4 regions of the Corynebacterium glutamicum ATCC 13032 genome follow, and region 1 is predicted to be linked to each of the others. Evidence: riboswitches for the same ligand, from Rfam matches in the RefSeq annotation. Region 1 holds a riboswitch; each other region holds the start of a gene.
What was found. Region 1 has a riboswitch for thiamine pyrophosphate ahead of CGL_RS05380 (ECF transporter S component). Riboswitches for the same ligand answer to the same signal wherever they lie in the genome.
Positions count from the first base shown of each region.

Region 2: linked by a shared signal. The riboswitch ahead of thiC (phosphomethylpyrimidine synthase ThiC) and the one ahead of CGL_RS05380 (ECF transporter S component) in region 1 are both predicted to bind thiamine pyrophosphate.
Region 3: linked by a shared signal. The riboswitch ahead of thiM (hydroxyethylthiazole kinase) and the one ahead of CGL_RS05380 (ECF transporter S component) in region 1 are both predicted to bind thiamine pyrophosphate.
Region 4: linked by a shared signal. The riboswitch ahead of CGL_RS10130 (thiamine phosphate synthase) and the one ahead of CGL_RS05380 (ECF transporter S component) in region 1 are both predicted to bind thiamine pyrophosphate.

Region 1 is NC_003450.3:1,124,094-1,128,452, forward strand. Features, by position in the region: gene CGL_RS05370 (MFS transporter) at 1-733, opposite strand, end outside; gene CGL_RS05375 (4-hydroxybenzoate 3-monooxygenase) at 740-1,927, opposite strand; TPP riboswitch at 2,213-2,322, shown strand; gene CGL_RS05380 (ECF transporter S component) at 2,314-2,919, shown strand; gene CGL_RS05385 (ABC transporter ATP-binding protein) at 2,920-4,260, shown strand; gene CGL_RS05390 (energy-coupling factor transporter transmembrane component T family protein) at 4,257-4,359, shown strand, end outside.
Region 2 is NC_003450.3:1,370,034-1,374,392, reverse strand. Features, by position in the region: gene malP (maltodextrin phosphorylase MalP) at 1-1,046, shown strand, start outside; gene CGL_RS06520 (hypothetical protein) at 1,259-1,720, opposite strand; SAM riboswitch class IV at 1,737-1,853, opposite strand; gene CGL_RS06515 (Abi family protein) at 2,067-2,417, shown strand; TPP riboswitch at 2,647-2,759, shown strand; gene thiC (phosphomethylpyrimidine synthase ThiC) at 2,756-4,359, shown strand, end outside.
Region 3 is NC_003450.3:1,540,507-1,544,865, forward strand. Features, by position in the region: gene CGL_RS07320 (bifunctional hydroxymethylpyrimidine kinase/phosphomethylpyrimidine kinase) at 1-1,602, opposite strand, end outside; gene thiM (hydroxyethylthiazole kinase) at 1,610-2,416, opposite strand; TPP riboswitch at 2,410-2,517, opposite strand; gene CGL_RS07330 (NAD(P)/FAD-dependent oxidoreductase) at 2,645-4,048, opposite strand.
Region 4 is NC_003450.3:2,148,702-2,153,060, reverse strand. Features, by position in the region: gene CGL_RS10145 (thiazole synthase) at 1-727, opposite strand, end outside; gene thiS (sulfur carrier protein ThiS) at 729-926, opposite strand; gene thiO (glycine oxidase ThiO) at 940-2,064, opposite strand; gene CGL_RS10130 (thiamine phosphate synthase) at 2,061-2,726, opposite strand; TPP riboswitch at 2,727-2,840, opposite strand; gene rplS (50S ribosomal protein L19) at 3,089-3,430, shown strand; gene CGL_RS10120 (iron-siderophore ABC transporter substrate-binding protein) at 3,892-4,359, opposite strand, start outside.

The DNA.
Region 1 (4,359 bases):
ACGAGGGCTTGAACAGGGAGGAAAGTGAGGAGGACTCGCCGAGTTCTTCTTCGTGTTCGCGATCAAGATCATCATCCAGGGAAAGTCCATAAGATGCTGCAACTGCCTGCGCCTCATCCAACTTGCCGGAGATTTTGAGGTACTGCGGGGATTCTGGAAGGAAGAAGTACAGCAGTGGTAGCAGGATCAGTCCTGGTACGGCACCTGCGATGAACATGGAGTGCCAACCAAAGCCGTCGATAAGGAAGAGGCCAAGGAAGGCGGTTGCTACTGCGCCGACGTGGTAGCCGGTCATCAAGGTGGTGGATGCAGAGCCCGCTTTGGTGCCGGGGCGGAACTCGGTCACCATGGCAATTGCGGTGGGGAGTGCTCCACCAAGGCCAACACCTGCGAGGAAACGCCACAGGCTGAAGAGCTGGACGTTGGTGGTGAATGCCAGCAGGAGAGTGAATACAGAAAATACTGCCACAGAGAACAGCATGACACGGCGTCGACCCAGACGGTCCGTTAAGAAACCGATGGTCAGTGCGCCAATGGTCATGCCGACGAGGCCGATGGTGGAAATCTGTGTGGCCTGTCCAGCAGTGAGATCCCACGCGGGATCCTCCAGCATGGACGGGATTGTTGCACCCAGGACGACTAGGTCAAAGCCGTCGAGGACAATTGCGAACCACAGGAGTGCGAGAACTGTTCCGACACTTTTGGTTGCGCGGGTTGGGGTGGTCGTTGACACGAGCGTTTATACCTCGAAGCGTGGTAGGTCGCGCCCAACGTACTGCTCTGCGAGGTAGCGTTGGCCGGATTGGGATTCTAGGACGGAGCGCAATTCAGCGAATCGGCGCTGGGTGGCAAAGTGATCTTCGCCGGGTACTGCGTGGAGCATGGAGCTCATCCAGTAGGAGAAGTGCTGTGCTTTCCAGATGCGGGGGACTGCCAGGGAGGTGTAGCTATCGAGCAAGCCGGTGTCCTTCTTCTTCAGGGCACGAACCAGTGCTGGCGCGAGTACTGAGACATCGGCAACAGCCAAGTTGAGGCCCTTAGCTCCGGTTGGCGGCACGGTGTGTGCAGCATCGCCAGCAAGGAAGAGGCGTCCCTTTTGCATTGGTTCGGTGACCGCGGAGCGGAAACGCAGCACGGCCTTGTCAAAGATGCGCCCTTCAGACACGGTGATGCCAGGGGAGTCCGCACGCAGGTGCAGCTGTTCCCAAATGCGGTCATCGGGCCACATGTCTGGGGTGTCGTCAGGGTTGCACTGCAGGTAGTAGCGCTGGATTTCATCGGTACGGGTGGAGATCAGCGCAAAGCCCTCAGGGTGGGTTGCGTAGATGAGTTCCTTTTGGGTTTTTGGTGCTTCCACCAAAATGCCGAACCATGCGTAAGGGTATTCATGGCGGGCGCGCACGCCACCGTCTTCGGTGATCAGCTTGCGGTAAGGGGAGTTGGAGCCGTCAGCTGCGATGACGTAGTCGGCGGTGATGGTGGTGGAGGAACCATCGGCTTCGGTGTAGGTCACCTTGGCGAGGTCGCCTTCGTAGTTTTCTACGGAATCAACAGTGGTGGTGAAAAGGAGTTCGCCGCCATCTTCGATGCGCTTGGCAATGAAATCTTTGAGGTATTCGTGCTGCGGGTAGATCGCAACCTTGTGGCCGGTGAGTTCGGTCAGCGGAATGCGGGTGCGCTCATTGTTGATGGAGATGTCGATTGCTTCATCGTGATCGGCTTCTGCTTCCATGCGTGCGCCGACTCCGGTTTCGCGCATCAGATTCAGGGTGCCTTGTTCCAGGATGCCTGCTCGGACGGTTTCTTCGACGTCCTTGCGGGTGCGGGATTCAAAGACGATTGATTCCACACCTTGAAGGTGGAGGAGGTGGGCGAGGGTTAGTCCTGCTGGTCCTGCGCCAATAATTGCCACTGGTACGTGGTTCATGGGGAACTCCTTTCATTGACCCACTGGAGGTGAAGTCCATTAAATGGTGCACCTCACAGTGATTTGGGACTCAATGTAAGTGAAAGTGCATTCCGTGACAACCTGTTCGCCTTGCGAACCAGGCATTTTCTGAGGTTGAAGTCACAGCCAGCGGAAAAGCGTTTCAGCTCATGCTGCCAGGGTGTAATTAGGGGTGTGTGTCAGGGGTTGGGGTGGTTATGTATTAATCTAGGTCAGTTTCTAGGATTTCCAATTGGTTTAAGCTACTGTGAACGCGTACTTAAATTTCATAGACACGGGTGCTCGGTGAAAATCCGGGCTGAGATCTGGCATAGCCACGACCGTCGAACCTGATCCGGATAATGCCGGCGATAGGGAGGAAAAATATGGCTAGTCCTGCCATGCAAAAAACTAATCAACCAAAGTCTTCCTGGCGTGTTATTGACATCGTCATCGCATCCGTTTTGGGTGTCGCCTGCGGATTGATTTTCATCGTGTGGAATTCCATCGGCTACGCCTGGACCACCGCATTTCACGCACTCACACCAGGCCTTGGCGGCATCGCCATTGGTATTTGGCTGCTCGGTGGTGTGCTCGGTGGGTTGGTTATCCGCAAGCCGGGTGCCGCAATTTTCGTTGAAGTAGTGGCCGCATGTGTCTCTGCAGCGCTTGCTTCACAGTTTGGTATCTCCACCATTTACTCCGGCTTGGCGCAGGGAATCGGCGCTGAAATCATCTTCGCGCTGTTCCTCTACCGTCGCTACAGCCTGCCCACCACCATGCTTGCAGGTATGGGCGCAGGTGGCGGCGCAATTTTCCTGGAAATGTTCTTCTACGGAAACCTCGCAAAGACGATGTCCTTCAACATCATCTATTCCACCACTGTCCTTATTTCCGGTGCGATCCTTGCCGGCCTGCTCAGCTGGTACCTGGTCCGCGCGTTGGCGAGGACTGGTGCACTTGATCGTTTCGCCGCTGGCCGCGAGGTATAAATGACCACCGCACTTGGAACGCGCGTTGTTGCGCGCAACTTTGGCTACCGCCATGCTTCCCGGGAAAACCCCGCGCTCAAAGACATCAACTTCGAGATCGCACCTGGTGAACGCATCCTGCTCACCGGCGCTTCCGGCGCCGGAAAATCCACGCTACTCGCCGCGCTCGCTGGCGTTTTAGGCGGTTCTGATGAGGGCGTTTCTACGGGCGAATTGCTTGTCGACGCCCCCTCCATCGGTTTGGTTCTCCAAGATCCAGATTCCCAAGTCATCGCCTCCCGCATCGGCGATGATGTGGCGTTTGGCTGCGAAAACCTCCAAATTCCGCGCGAGGAAATCTGGCCACGGGTGGAACGAGCACTTGAATTGGTGGGCTTGGATCTACCACTGAGCCACCCCACGAAATATCTTTCCGGTGGCCAAAAACAACGCCTCGCTCTTGCCGGTGTGATCGCCATGGGTGCTCGTCTGATTCTGCTTGATGAACCCACCGCAAACCTTGATCCTCAAGGCCAAAAAGATGTGGTCGCAGCAGTGGATCGCGTTGTTCAGGAAACTGGAGCAACACTCATCGTGGTGGAACACCGCCATGAGCTGTGGGTCAACATCATTGACCGGATCATCAGTATTACTGACGGCGAAGATGTCCAACCTGCAGAGTTGATCAAGGTGGGCCAGTTGCCTGGGGCGCAGCCGTCGACAAGCAAACCGATCTTGTGGGCGAATGATTTGCTGTGCACCTGGGGCGGCCTGCGTAGTTTTGAGGTGCCGGAAGGCGCCTCGACGGTGATCACCGGGCCGAATGGCGCTGGAAAATCCACACTTGCGCTGACCATGGGTGGATTGCTTCCGCCGAAAAGTGGGCAGCTGGAACTCTCTGACACGGTGCGCGGCGGCCTTAACACGCCCCCGCACAAGTGGCGTTCAGCTGATCTAGCTGCACGTATTGGCACTGTCTTTCAGGATCCAGAGCACCAATTTGTGGCGCGCACTGTGCGTGATGAGCTAGAAATTGGGCCGAAAATCATGAAAGTCGATGCAAGCGAGCGCATCGAGGAGCTGCTTGATCGTTTGCGCCTCCGCCACTTGGAAAACGCCAATCCGTTTACCTTGAGTGGTGGAGAAAAGCGCCGCCTATCTGTGGCGACAGCCTTGGTGGCAGCACCGAAACTTCTCATTTTGGATGAGCCTACGTTTGGCCAAGATCCCGAGACCTTCACAGAGCTGGTGACGATGTTGCGTGAATTAACAGACAACGGAATCAGCATTGTGTCGGTAACCCATGATCCTGATTTCATCGCAGCGCTGGGCGATCACCACATTGAGGTGAGCGCGAAGTGAACCTGCTGATCAAAATTAATCCCGTCACCCGCATCATCGCGTTGATGGTACTGACCACGCCGTTGCTGCTGAGTTTGGATGTGATGTCGGCAGCGATCG
Region 2 (4,359 bases), 250 kb from region 1:
TCAACCCAGGTCTGTCTGACCTGCTCACTCGACTTTCCGGTTCCGATGATTGGGTAACCGATCTGGATGAGCTGAAGAAGCTGCGCTCCTATGCCGACGATAAGTCCGTGCTTGAAGAACTCCGCGCTATCAAGGCTGCTAATAAGCAAGACTTCGCCGAGTGGATCCTCGAGCGCCAGGGCATTGAGATTGATCCAGAATCCATCTTTGACGTGCAGATTAAGCGCCTCCACGAGTACAAGCGCCAGCTCATGAACGCGCTCTACGTACTAGACCTTTACTTCCGTATTAAGGAAGATGGCCTCACCGACATCCCAGCACGCACTGTCATCTTTGGCGCCAAGGCCGCGCCGGGTTATGTCCGCGCCAAGGCGATTATCAAGCTCATCAACTCTATTGCTGACTTGGTAAACAACGATCCTGAGGTCTCCCCGCTGCTCAAGGTGGTCTTTGTAGAGAACTACAACGTCTCCCCTGCTGAGCACATCTTGCCTGCGTCTGATGTCTCCGAACAGATTTCCACCGCCGGCAAGGAAGCCAGCGGTACCTCCAACATGAAGTTCATGATGAACGGCGCCCTCACCCTGGGCACCATGGACGGCGCCAACGTAGAGATCGTGGATTCTGTGGGCGAGGAAAACGCCTATATCTTCGGTGCTCGCGTGGAAGAATTGCCAGCCCTGCGCGAAAGCTACGAGCCATATGAGCTCTATGAGACCGTCCCTGGCCTCAAGCGCGCATTGGACGCCCTGGATAACGGCACCCTCAACGACAACAACAGTGGTTTGTTCTACGACCTCAAGCATTCCTTGATCCACGGTTATGGAAAAGACGCCAGCGACACCTACTACGTGCTTGGCGATTTCGCAGATTACCGCGAGACCCGCGACCGTATGGCCGCCGACTACGCCTCCGATCCCCTGGGTTGGGCACGCATGGCCTGGATCAACATTTGCGAGTCCGGCCGTTTCTCCTCCGACCGCACCATCCGCGATTATGCCACCGAGATCTGGAAGCTCGAGCCAACTCCTGCTGTTAAGAAGTAGGTTTTAACCTCCGCTTCTAACAAACGGCTAACCCTTTTGGGTTAGCCGTTTTTTGGGGTTAAGGGGTTTAAAAGAGGGCTTTTCGACGAGTGTTGGTGGGCATTCTTATTTCCCACAATGGCAAGGGGCTTCGTCGAAAAGCGCGCTTCGTGCCCCTGAAAAATAGTTTCCCGCGCGGGAGGCGCCTGATCAAACCGCGCGGTTATTTCTACCTAATCCTGTTCAGTGCCATATTCCCGCTCAACATACTTGAAAGCCTCTAAAGCCTGTTTAAATCCTTCGTGAAAATCCAGGCCCGGGCTTGTTGGCACTATCCCCAGGGAAATATTGCCATAACAACCATTGCGGTCGTACTTCGGACCAATACTGACCATGTAATGCCCATTTTTGGACTCAAAACGCATGAGGCGACTGGTTGGACTAGATCCACTCCATTCAGCCAGACCACCATTTTTTACAAACCATTCCATCCGAGCCGGATCATGATTCCAACCACGAATATGTTCCCCACCAGCATCAAACTCGACGAACTGGCCATCCATACGCAGGTTAGTAACTGGCTCCCATGTCGCCCTTTCGCGCAAAACCTTTACTTGTAGGTAGTAGGGTTCGTGTCCTGGTAAATGATGTCCGCAGCTATTGGGCAATGGAGGCTTAGCAGAAATATTCCCCATGGGAATCTCCTTCAAAAAATCGCTCTTCTCTGCATTCTTTTGAGTACAGAGCCGATCTTCCTTCGGGGGCACCGTGCGCGATGCGCGGTTGCCAGTCAGCCTGCCGAAGGGCTTGCGGCTGATCTTCTTGATCGTAAAATCGACATTAGCAGACAGCTTGGTCTAGATGCAAGCCGAATTTATAATGTCCCAATCCTTTTGTGTCGATGGATTCACCGATACCCTAGCCACTCTTTCAGGACATCAGAGACGAGCGCTTGAAGAAAAAACAAGAGCCCCGGTGACGTACCAAAATGGTAGGGATCACTCCGGGGCTTAGGAATCCTAAGTGTAAGACCTTGGCGACGTGACTGGCAACTCCCCTACATCTATCGCAGAGCTCGAACAGTGGTTCTCCATCCCTAGAATGAATACATACCGAAATTCTGAAAATCCCGAAGGTTTTTACATCTGGAATACCCAGTTATCTAAAGCATATTTAGAAGATATACAACATGTAGAAGTGCTTTTAAGAAACAGGGTTGACGCCCAATTACGATCTGCTCGTGGCCCCTTCTGGTTTGAAGATGATAGCTATTTTAGATTTGCTCAACAGTTCAAAAAAGCTCTAACAACCGCCAAAAGAAGAACTAAAACAAACGATTCTCCTGGGAAAATTATCACCGCTCAGCAAGTCACATTTAGACGTCGACGATAGGAACCTCAATATGTTTGATTCAGCAGTTTTTAATGTCGCCTCTTGGATTGAGAAAGATGCCACTAATTGGATTCAAGACCACTCACGGGTGTCTGAGATTCGCAAGCAACGGCCGAGTTAGAACCACTACGTAGGCGTACCCCACCATCACCGCGTCGAAAAGCGCCCTCTCTTAACCCCCGCAAGGGGGTAACTTTTACGCGCACGCGTGCAACGCGCTAGTTTTGAAGGCAGTCCCCACGGGCGCCCGAGCACGGGCTGAGATCGCGCTGATTGCTGCGCGAGCACCGTTTGAACCTGTCCGGTTAGCACCGGCGAAGGAAGAGAGGAATGGTGCAATGACGCCTACCCAAAATGAGATCCACCCGAAACATAGCTACTCCCCCATCCGCAAGGACGGTCTCGAGGTCCCGGAGACCGAAATCCGCCTCGATGACTCGCCAAGCGGCCCCAACGAACCCTTCCGCATCTACCGCACCCGTGGCCCAGAAACCAACCCCAAGCAGGGACTTCCGCGGCTGCGCGAGTCATGGATCACCGCCCGCGGCGACGTTGCCACCTATCAGGGGCGCGAGCGTTTGCTTATCGACGACGGCCGCTCGGCAATGCGTCGAGGTCAAGCTTCGGCTGAGTGGAAAGGCCAAAAACCAGCTCCTTTGAAGGCGCTACCTGGCAAAAGAGTCACCCAAATGGCCTATGCACGTGCTGGCGTGATTACTCGTGAAATGGAGTTTGTAGCGCTGCGCGAACACGTTGATGCGGAGTTTGTGCGCTCTGAGGTGGCGCGCGGTCGGGCCATTATTCCCAACAACGTCAACCACCCCGAATCTGAACCGATGATTATTGGTCGCAAATTTTTGACCAAAATCAACGCCAATATTGGCAATTCTGCGGTCACCTCTTCAATCGAGGAAGAGGTGTCCAAGCTGCAGTGGGCCACGCGCTGGGGTGCCGATACCGTGATGGATCTATCCACCGGCGATGATATTCACACCACCCGCGAATGGATTATCCGCAACTCCCCCGTTCCTATCGGCACCGTCCCGATCTACCAAGCGCTGGAAAAAGTAAATGGCGTGGCCGCAGACCTTAACTGGGAAGTATTCCGCGATACCATCATTGAGCAGTGTGAACAAGGCGTGGACTATATGACCATCCACGCCGGCGTCCTGCTGGCTTATATCCCACTGACTACCCGTCGTGTCACCGGCATTGTCTCCCGCGGCGGATCCATTATGGCCGGTTGGTGTCTGGCGCATCACCGCGAATCATTCCTCTACGAGCATTTCGACGAGCTGTGCGAAATCTTTGCACAATATGACGTCGCATTCTCCCTCGGTGATGGCCTACGCCCCGGATCGCTTGCCGATGCCAACGACGCCGCGCAATTCGCCGAGCTGAAAACCATTGGTGAGCTCACCCAACGCGCCTGGGAATACGATGTACAAGTAATGGTCGAAGGACCTGGACACGTGCCACTAAACATGATCCAGGAAAACAACGAGCTGGAACAAAAGTGGGCAGCGGACGCACCTTTTTACACTCTTGGACCACTAGTTACCGACATCGCTCCAGGTTATGACCACATCACTTCTGCCATTGGTGCAGCTCACATCGCCATGGGTGGCACCGCCATGCTGTGTTATGTCACCCCGAAAGAACACCTTGGCCTGCCCAACCGTGACGACGTCAAAACCGGCGTAATCACCTACAAGCTCGCTGCCCACGCAGCAGATGTGGCCAAGGGTCATCCCGGCGCGCGTGCCTGGGACGACGCCATGAGTAAAGCGCGTTTTGAATTCCGTTGGAATGATCAGTTTGCGCTCTCCCTCGACCCCGACACTGCAATCGCTTATCACGACGAAACCCTGCCGGCAGAGCCTGCGAAAACCGCACACTTCTGTTCAATGTGTGGCCCGAAGTTCTGCTCCATGCGAATTAG
Region 3 (4,359 bases), 420 kb from region 1:
GGGTGTGGTGAAACTTGCCGCGGTGGCGCCGTCTAGGCGCGGAGCCCGAAGGTGTGCCCAGGGAGTGGTTTCCGCCGCGTGGGTCATGCGTCGTGCCAGGTGACCGTGGTCGACAGGGCCGTTTCCAGTACCTACAGCCAAGTGATCGGCGTGGCGGAGCGCCTCGTTGAGCCAACGCGTGGACCACTCGAGGGCTTTTTCCACGCTTTCGCCGGCGGCGATCTTGGTGGCAAGTGACGCAGAGAGCGAACAGCCTGTGCCATGGGAGTTGGTGGTGTTGACACGCAGGTTTTCCACCTGGAACACCGAGCCGTCGGGGCGCACGACAGCGTTATCAGCAAGCGCGCCAGTCAGATGTCCACCCTTGACAATGACGATGGTGTCATGAGTCCGCGCAAATCCCTGAGCCTGAGCAATGGCCTCATCCATGGTGATGGCAGGAGCACTGTCGCACAACACGGCAAGTTCGGGGATATTCGGGGTGACCACATCGACGTGCACGGCCAGGCGGCGCAGCGATTCTTCAGCGCTCGCATCCAGTAGGCGATCACCGCTGGTGGCGATCATGACGGGATCAAGCACCACGGGACCGTGCTCGTGGGAACCAAGCCATGAAGCCACCAGATCGACGGTGTCGGCAGAGCCCAACATGCCGAGCTTGATGGCATCGACGGTGACATCGGAAAAGACCGCTTCCAGCTGTTCTTCCAAAAAGGTCAAGGGTGGGGTGTGGATCGTGTTGACGCCGTGGGTGTTTTGCGCGACCAGCGAGGTCACAACGCACATGCCGTAGCCGCCACCTGCTGCAATGGACTTCAGATCAGCCTGAATACCTGCACCACCTGTGGGATCAGTGCCTGCAATAGACAACACACGTGGGGCAGAAGGCGAATTCACGAAGGCTCCTTGGAGTTCTGTTTGAGAGAGTTCAGTTTGAGTTTCAGGCGAGAAAGTAGGTTGAAAAGCAGTCCGCAGGCGAGTTGCCGCAGCTGCTGGATTGGCGGCGGTCATGATTTCAGAGACCACGCACAGACCGTCGATGGGCGTAGCAGCGAGTTCGGCCGCGTTGCGTAGACCAACGCCTCCAATAGCTACTGATGCGATGCCGTGGTCTTGAGCTACAGCGGCGATCTCAGCGATGCCCTCCACACCCAATGCGGGTGCCGCATCTGGTTTGGTCGCAGTAGAGGCCACCGGACCAATGCCAATCACATCGGGCAATGCCACACCAGTCTCGGCGCACTGCGCGATCACAGCATGCAATTGATCCAGGTTTTCAATGCTCAAACCCAATTCAAGATGAGCTGGAAGCAGCTCCCGTGCTTGCGTATAAGGTGTATCGCCTTGACCAATGTGCAGGTGAAGACCCAGCTCAACGGCGATATCTAAGTAATCGTTGACAACAAGCGCCACCCCGCGAGCATCGCAGAGTTCTTTCAGCTCCTTTGCTGCCGCACGAACATCTTCCACGCCTGAGTTCTTATCGCGCAGCTGCACCACAGAAACTCCGCCGGAAATTGCGCTGTCAACAATTCCAGCTACTTTTTCTGGCCCGCCACCCAAAACGGGATCGGTGACCAGATACAAAGAAAAATCAGTCACGTACTTTTCAGGCCTCTCGCACATCAACCAACGAGGCCACAGCCTGGGCATCCACGTCATAAAGCGCATCAATAAACGCCACCGCAAAGCTGCCTGGCGCCGATGCCTTCTGTGCTGCAATCTGGCCAGCAGCACCCACATGGGCATGCGCAGCCAACACAGCATCGTGCGCGGAAATATCTGAGTCAACCGTGGCGCCTAGATATGCAGCTGTCAGCGCGCCCAAAGAGCATCCAGTGCCAATCACCAGCTGCAACATCGGATCCCCCGAACGCAACCACGTCACCCGATCCGCAGACACAATCAAGTCCTCCGCACCAGAGACAGCCACGACGCCACCAGTGCGCTTGGCCAACAATTGCGCCGCCTCCAACGCCACTTCCACGGAATCGGTCGCGTCTACGCCGCGCCCACCGGCACCGAGCCCCGCAAGCGCCACGACCTCTGAGGCGTTTCCACGAATTGCGGCAGGCTGCTTATCGACGATTCCCTCCGCATACTTGGTCCTCTCCGACAACCCACCCACAGCAACTGGGTCTAACACCCATGGTGTGCCAGCTTTTCGTGCACCCTCAATGGCCTTGGTCATGCCTTGGTATTGCTCCGCAGAAGGAGTTCCCGCATTGATGAGCACTCCATTGGCCACAGCGGCGAATTCTGCCGATTCAGCTGGAGTATCCACCATCGCAGGGGTCGCACCCGCGGCAAGCAACACATTGGCCGTGAATTGCATGACCACAGAGTTGGTCAAACACTGAACAAGGGGAGTGTTTTGTCGAACAAGAGTTAAAGAATCCAAAAACGAGTTAGCCACGTTAAGGCCATCCCTTCGCTAGTACGAGCTAGAGCAGGTTCAACGGGTGTTTTCTCAGCCTCCGGAATTTTTCCATCCGGTTGGCACCCCGTGCCTAGTATTCAGCCTAGCAAAGCGGAATTCACCTGCCGTACATCACACGTCCAAGAATGCGGGCAGAATCAAAAAAGCGTGACTCCCGAGAATGTGGGGAGTCACGCTTTTTAACTACGCAGCGTCGTAAGAAAATTACTTTCCGCTGAAACGCTGGTTGTCGCGCAGCTCGATTGGAAGATCAGAAGATGCTTCCTCAAGCTCGTGAGCGAACTTGGACAGCGTGGTGCGTGAGTGGAGCTGCTGGCGGGTGGTTGCCAGGTTCCAACGCTTGCGGGACAGTGCGTTCAGGCCCCAGCTGATTGCGGAGACGAAACGGTTGCGGAAGCCAACCAGGAACATGATGTGAACAGCCAACCACAGAACCCAACCGATGAAGCCGGTGACCTCAACCTTGCCCATCTTCACCACTGCGGAGAAGCGGGAAATGGTAGCCATGGAGCCCTTGTCGAAGTAATCGAAAGCTTCGCGCTCGGTGTTGGAGCGGCCTTCAACCTCAGCTTCGATCTGCTCAGCAACGTACTCACCACTCTGGATTGCTACCTGAGCAACACCAGGGAGGTTGTTGTAGTTCATCATGTCGCCAACAACGAAGACGTTCTTCTGATCGCCAACAGACAGGTCATCGTTAACCATGACGCGGCCTGCGCGGTCGGTCTCAACACCGGTCTGCTCTGCGACGAGCTTGCCCAGTGGGGATGCCGCAACACCAGCGGACCAAATCTTGCAGAAAGATTCGATGGTGTGCTCTTCGCCGTCCTTGGTCTTGTAGGTGACCGAGGTAGCGTCAACGTTGGTGACCATAGCGTTCAGGCGAACGTTGACACCCATCTTTTCCAGGGTGCGCTGTGCGTTGCGGCCTAGGCGCTTACCGAATGGAGGAAGAACCTGTGGAGCACCATCAAGCAGGATGATCTTTGCGGAGTTGGTGTTGAAGTTCTTGTACTCACCAGCAAGGGTGCGGTGAGCCATCTCAGCCAACTGGCCAGCAAGCTCAACACCGGTTGGGCCAGCGCCAACAACGACGAAGGTGAGCAGGCGTTCGCGCTCAGCTGGATCCTCGCAGATCTCAGCGCGCTCGAAAGCACCGATGATGCGTGCACGAATCTCCAGTGCATCGTCGATGGACTTCATGCCAGGTGCGAACTCAGCGAAGTGATCATTGCCGAAGTAGGACTGACCTGCGCCAGCACCAACGACCAAGGAATCGTACTCAAAAACGCGGGTGAACTCGCCCAGGGAGGCGGTCACAGTCTGGGACTCGACGTTGATGTCGGTGACTTCGCCCTTGATGACGTTGACGTTTTCCTGGGAGCCCAGGATCTGTCGAGTGGAAGGTGCGATTTCACCGGAGGAGAGGATACCGGTTGCCACTTGGTACAGCAGTGGCTGGAAGAGGTGGTGGTTGGTGCGGTCAATCAGAGTGACATCGACGTCTGCCTTGGCCAGGTTCTTGGCAGCAAAAAGGCCACCAAAACCAGAACCGATGACGACGACGTGGTGACGGCCGCCTTCGGGGCGGGTTGGGTTAACTGACATATTTGTCAAAGTCTCCTGATCGTGGATCTTAAAGCTTGTGCGGTCTGCCGTGTTACGCGTGCAGCCGTTTAAGCGTTGTCGTGTTGAGCACGTGTACGCGTTAAACAATAGTACTTCCTACGGAAACAAACAGGATCGGGTCATGCTTTTCTGTCCGTTCGGAGAAAATCTTGCGAAATTCGCGCCCACTTTGAATAAGTATGCACGTTGGTATGGCATATGTCACGTCAAATGTCAGAACTTTTTATCCGTGCTGGATTAAAGGCGAAATATCGCCGGATTAAACCCACTTCGACGCGCCTTCACTCCCG
Region 4 (4,359 bases), 1.0 Mb from region 1:
CATGTTGGCGTTGCGGGATCCGGCCTGCTTGGGCGGCTAATCTTCCGGCTTCAACGGCGTGGAACATGGATTCGGCCATCGCGACGGGATTTTGGGCGCGGTTGATAGCGGAGGCCAGAAGGACGCCGTCGCAGCCGAGTTCCATTGCGAGTGTGGCATCAGAGGCAGTGCCTACACCGGCGTCGAGGATCACGGGTACGCTCGCGCGGCTGCAAATCAGTTCAATGTTGTGCGGGTTGAGAATGCCCAGGCCGGTTCCGATCGGGGAGCCCAATGGCATGACAGCTGCAACGCCACAGTCTTCTAGTCGGCTGGCAGTGATGGGATCGTCAGAGGTGTAAGCCAGAACGGTGAAGCCGTCGTGGACGAGGAGTTCGCAGGCATCAAGAAGCTCAACGGTGTCGGGCAGCAATGTGTGTTCATCGGCGATGACCTCCACTTTCACCCAGTTGGTATCGAGGGCTTCCCGAGCCAATTGTGCAGTGAGGACGGCGTCGCGGGCAGTGCGGCAGCCTGCAGTATTGGGGAGAAGGGCGATCTCGAGGCGGCGCAGCATGGCAAAGATGGATTCTCCGCTAGAGGTGGTTGCTTGGTGTCGACGCATCGCCACGGTGGTCAATTGAGTTCCACTGGCGACAAGGGATTCCTCCAGCAACGCCTGAGAGGTGGCTCCGCCGGTGCCCATGATGAGGTGGGAATCGAAAGTTTTATCAGCAATATGCAGCATTTTAACCTCCCTGAATTGCGGTGAGAACTTCTACGGAATCGTTGTCACAAATGGCGCGTGACCACTGGGATCTGGGTACGACCGCGGCGTTGATTGCCACGGCGACTCCAGTGTCGTGGCCGATTTCTTGGTGGACCAATTGCTCCACGGTCAATTCGGAAGAGCGCATAGATGTGCCATTGAAGGTGTAGGTAATCACTTGTGAAAAATCCTTAAATTTGGTGGCGAAACGGATCGCACACATCAAGAGTGGGGAACAGTGGCTGGTTGGTTGCCATATCAACGGCAGCGCGTGCACCAAGGGCTGACAGCAAAATTCCATGGCGGAAATATCCTGTGGACGCAATCACATTGGATCCAACCCATCCCAGGTACGGCAGGTCATCCGGGGTGCCGGGGCGGGCGCCGCAGGTGACTTCGATAAATTCGGTTTCTTCAATGCCCGGAATCAAACGGATAGCATCGCGTAGCAAATCATGCACTGCGCCCGTTCGAGGTTGCGGGTGATCCTCACGGCTTGTCGCGCCGATCGCGAGGGTGCCATCGGTACGCGGAATGATATAAATCTGACGATCTTCCACAAACCCGCGCACCACCTTGGTGACCATCGGCTGCAGTCGCTCCGGCACGCGCACGCGCACAATATCGCCGTACACCGGCCTCAACTGCAATGGGTTCGCGCCCTCAAACCAGCCGGGAATGCTTGCGGCGCCCAGGCCCGCCGCCAAAACAACAACGCTTTTCGACGCAACCCTCACCCCCGAATTCATCGTCACGGTCAAACACGGATCGTGGCCATCAATAGAGATCACAGCGTCGGCAATATGCTCCGCACCGCGTTGCAAAATGGCATCCAATAACGCCCGGGCATACAGACGCGGCGACAGCTGATGATCCCCATCAATGCTGACCACCTTAGAAATCCTCGGCGACAACGCTGGCTCCGCAGCCCTTGCCTGACGAGTAGTCAACACATCGACAGGCAAATCCTTCAAATGCATGTACTTAATCAACTCCGCAACATGCATGCCATCCGCGCGGTCCGCACCGATAAGAAGGGTTCCATCAGTGCGATACCCAGTGGGCAAGTCAGTGTATTTAGACACTCTTTGGAGGAGGTCTGGGTATAGGCGAGCGGATTCCTTCATCAACAAAATCAGATCATGTTGCTGATACTGCACCTCCGCGGTGGGGGCCAACATTCCGCCGGCATGATGAGTCGCACCGGAAATTGGGTCAGGATCAATCAACGTGACTTGGTAACCAGCCTCCTGGAATTCAAAGCAGGTGGTCAACCCAATGATTCCGCCGCCGATAATAATCGCATGCTTCTTCATGAGAGCCTTCCTAATTCAAAGTTAGCCACCACATTTTCAGCGACCTGCTGTGGATCATCAGATTCAGAAAAAGCCCGCACCATGGCAACGCCAGCCACACCGGTTGCGCTGAGAGCGCGCACATCGGCAGGGGTGACATCACCAATCGCAACGATCGGCACCTTGGACAATTCCACCAAAGGGGGATAACCCGCAAGGCCAATCGGTGGCCGACCTGAATCCTTGGTGGGAGTCTTCCGAAACGGCCCAGCACCGATGTAATCCAACACATCGGACAGCTCATTCGCCGCCGCCACAAGTTCTAGGGTTCCAGTAGTCAACCCAATGATCGCCTCAGGCCCCAACAACTCACGAGCCTCAAGCACCGACATATCATCCTGCCCAAGATGCACACCGTGAATCGGGAGTCCTTCGCGCATTAAGGAAGAAGCAACGTGGAGGTGGTCGTCGATAAGCACCCTCGTTGTTGGGCTGCACCGCGCAACCTCAAGCGCAACCTTTGATGCCAACTCCCTCATCGCTTCTGGCGAAATAGGCTTTGAACGCACCTGCACCACACCCGCGCCACCACGAGCCGCAGCAGACGCAGTGTGCACAACCTCATCCACCGAGCCCGCACCAGTCACAACATAACAACGCAGGTCAAAACGATTTTCAAACACGGGACAATCAATCCTCGCTTCCTTCGCTGGTGTTAACCAGACAGGTTCGAACGGTCCCGCGCAGCAACAGCGCGCAATCTCAGCCCAATGCATTGGGCACCCGTGGGGTAAGTCGCCACCAGTCAAGCCCGACAACCAAGATTTGTCAACGGTTAGTGCACCCAAGTGAGGGGAGCAGACCCCAGTTTGAAAACCAAGGCGCACATGTGAAAGAATATTTCAGTTGACTGTGCAAACCCCAACTCACGTTGGGCAAACGTGACAGCCTCGAAAATTGAAACGGAAACGAACCGGCCGAGCACCCCAAACCTGGGGAAGTGCCGCCAGGGTCCTCTTTCCCTACTAGTAAAAGGATTGTTTATATGAACATTCTGGATAAGATCGACGCAGCATCCCTGCGCGACGACGTTCCTGCATTCCGCGCCGGCGACACCCTCGACGTACACGTCAAGGTCATCGAAGGCACCACCACCCGTACCCAGCTGTTCAAGGGTGTTGTCATTCGCCGTCAGGGCGGCGGAATCCGCGAGACCTTCACCGTACGTAAGGTTTCCTTCGGCATCGGTGTTGAGCGTACCTTCCCAGTACACTCCCCAAACATCGAGAAGATCGAGGTCATTCGTCGTGGTGACGTTCGTCGTGCGAAGCTGTACTACCTGCGCGAACTGCGCGGCAAGGCTGCACGTATTAAGGAGAAGCGCTAATTATTTAGCGTTTGTTAGGTGCTTCTAGTACTTAACAGACCCCTGACCAGTCACTTTAAGTGATTGGTTGGGGGTTTCTTTGTTTCTTGGGGTGGGTTTTGTGGGGTTTTGTGGGGTTTATCCCGCATTTATCCCGCGTTCATCCCGCAGGAAACTCGGATAAGACTTGGGTGGGGTCATTTCGGGGCGACCAAAAGGAAAAACCAAACAGGGGTGCCAAAACTTCCGTGATTTGGGGGATTTGGGCACGCCTGTTTGGTTTGAGGCTCCGATAACCGGATACACGTGCCAAAACTTGTCGATTTCGACAACTATGGGCACGCCTGTCTGGTTTCCTCTGGAGCAAACTAAAATTTGAGTTTGGGCCCACAAAAAGTGACCTCATAGAATCGATTCTAAGGGCCCTTCGGTGTCATGATGAGGGGAACGCCCATTCGGAAATTTGAGGCCCTTAAATCGGCTTAGACGGTGACGTTGTCTTTGAGGCCTTGGAGGATGATTTCAGCCGACACGAGGGATGCGTTGAGGTACCAGGAATCGCCGTCAACTGGGATTGCTTGGTTGGACTGAACCGCTTTGAGTGAAGTCCACAATGGGGTGTCTTCAGGGTTGATGTTGCCTTCTTTGATGCCGTAGAAAAGCCAGTCGGCATCAGCTTGGGCAATGAGCTCAGCGGAGAGGTCTTGACCTGCCGTGTCGGTGAACTGCTGGTTTTCTGGGCGGGCGTAACCGCAATCGGCAGCAACCGTTCCGGCCATGGATTGTGCGCCGTACATCTGGAATTCCTGATCTTTGGTGCGCAGGAAGGAAACGGTTGGTGGGTTCGCAGGCTGGTTTGCGGCGATTTCGGCTGCTGAGTCCTCGTATGATTTCAGGAGGGTTTCAGCCTTTTCCTTCTGGCCTGCTGCCTCTGCGATGGTGAGGAGGTC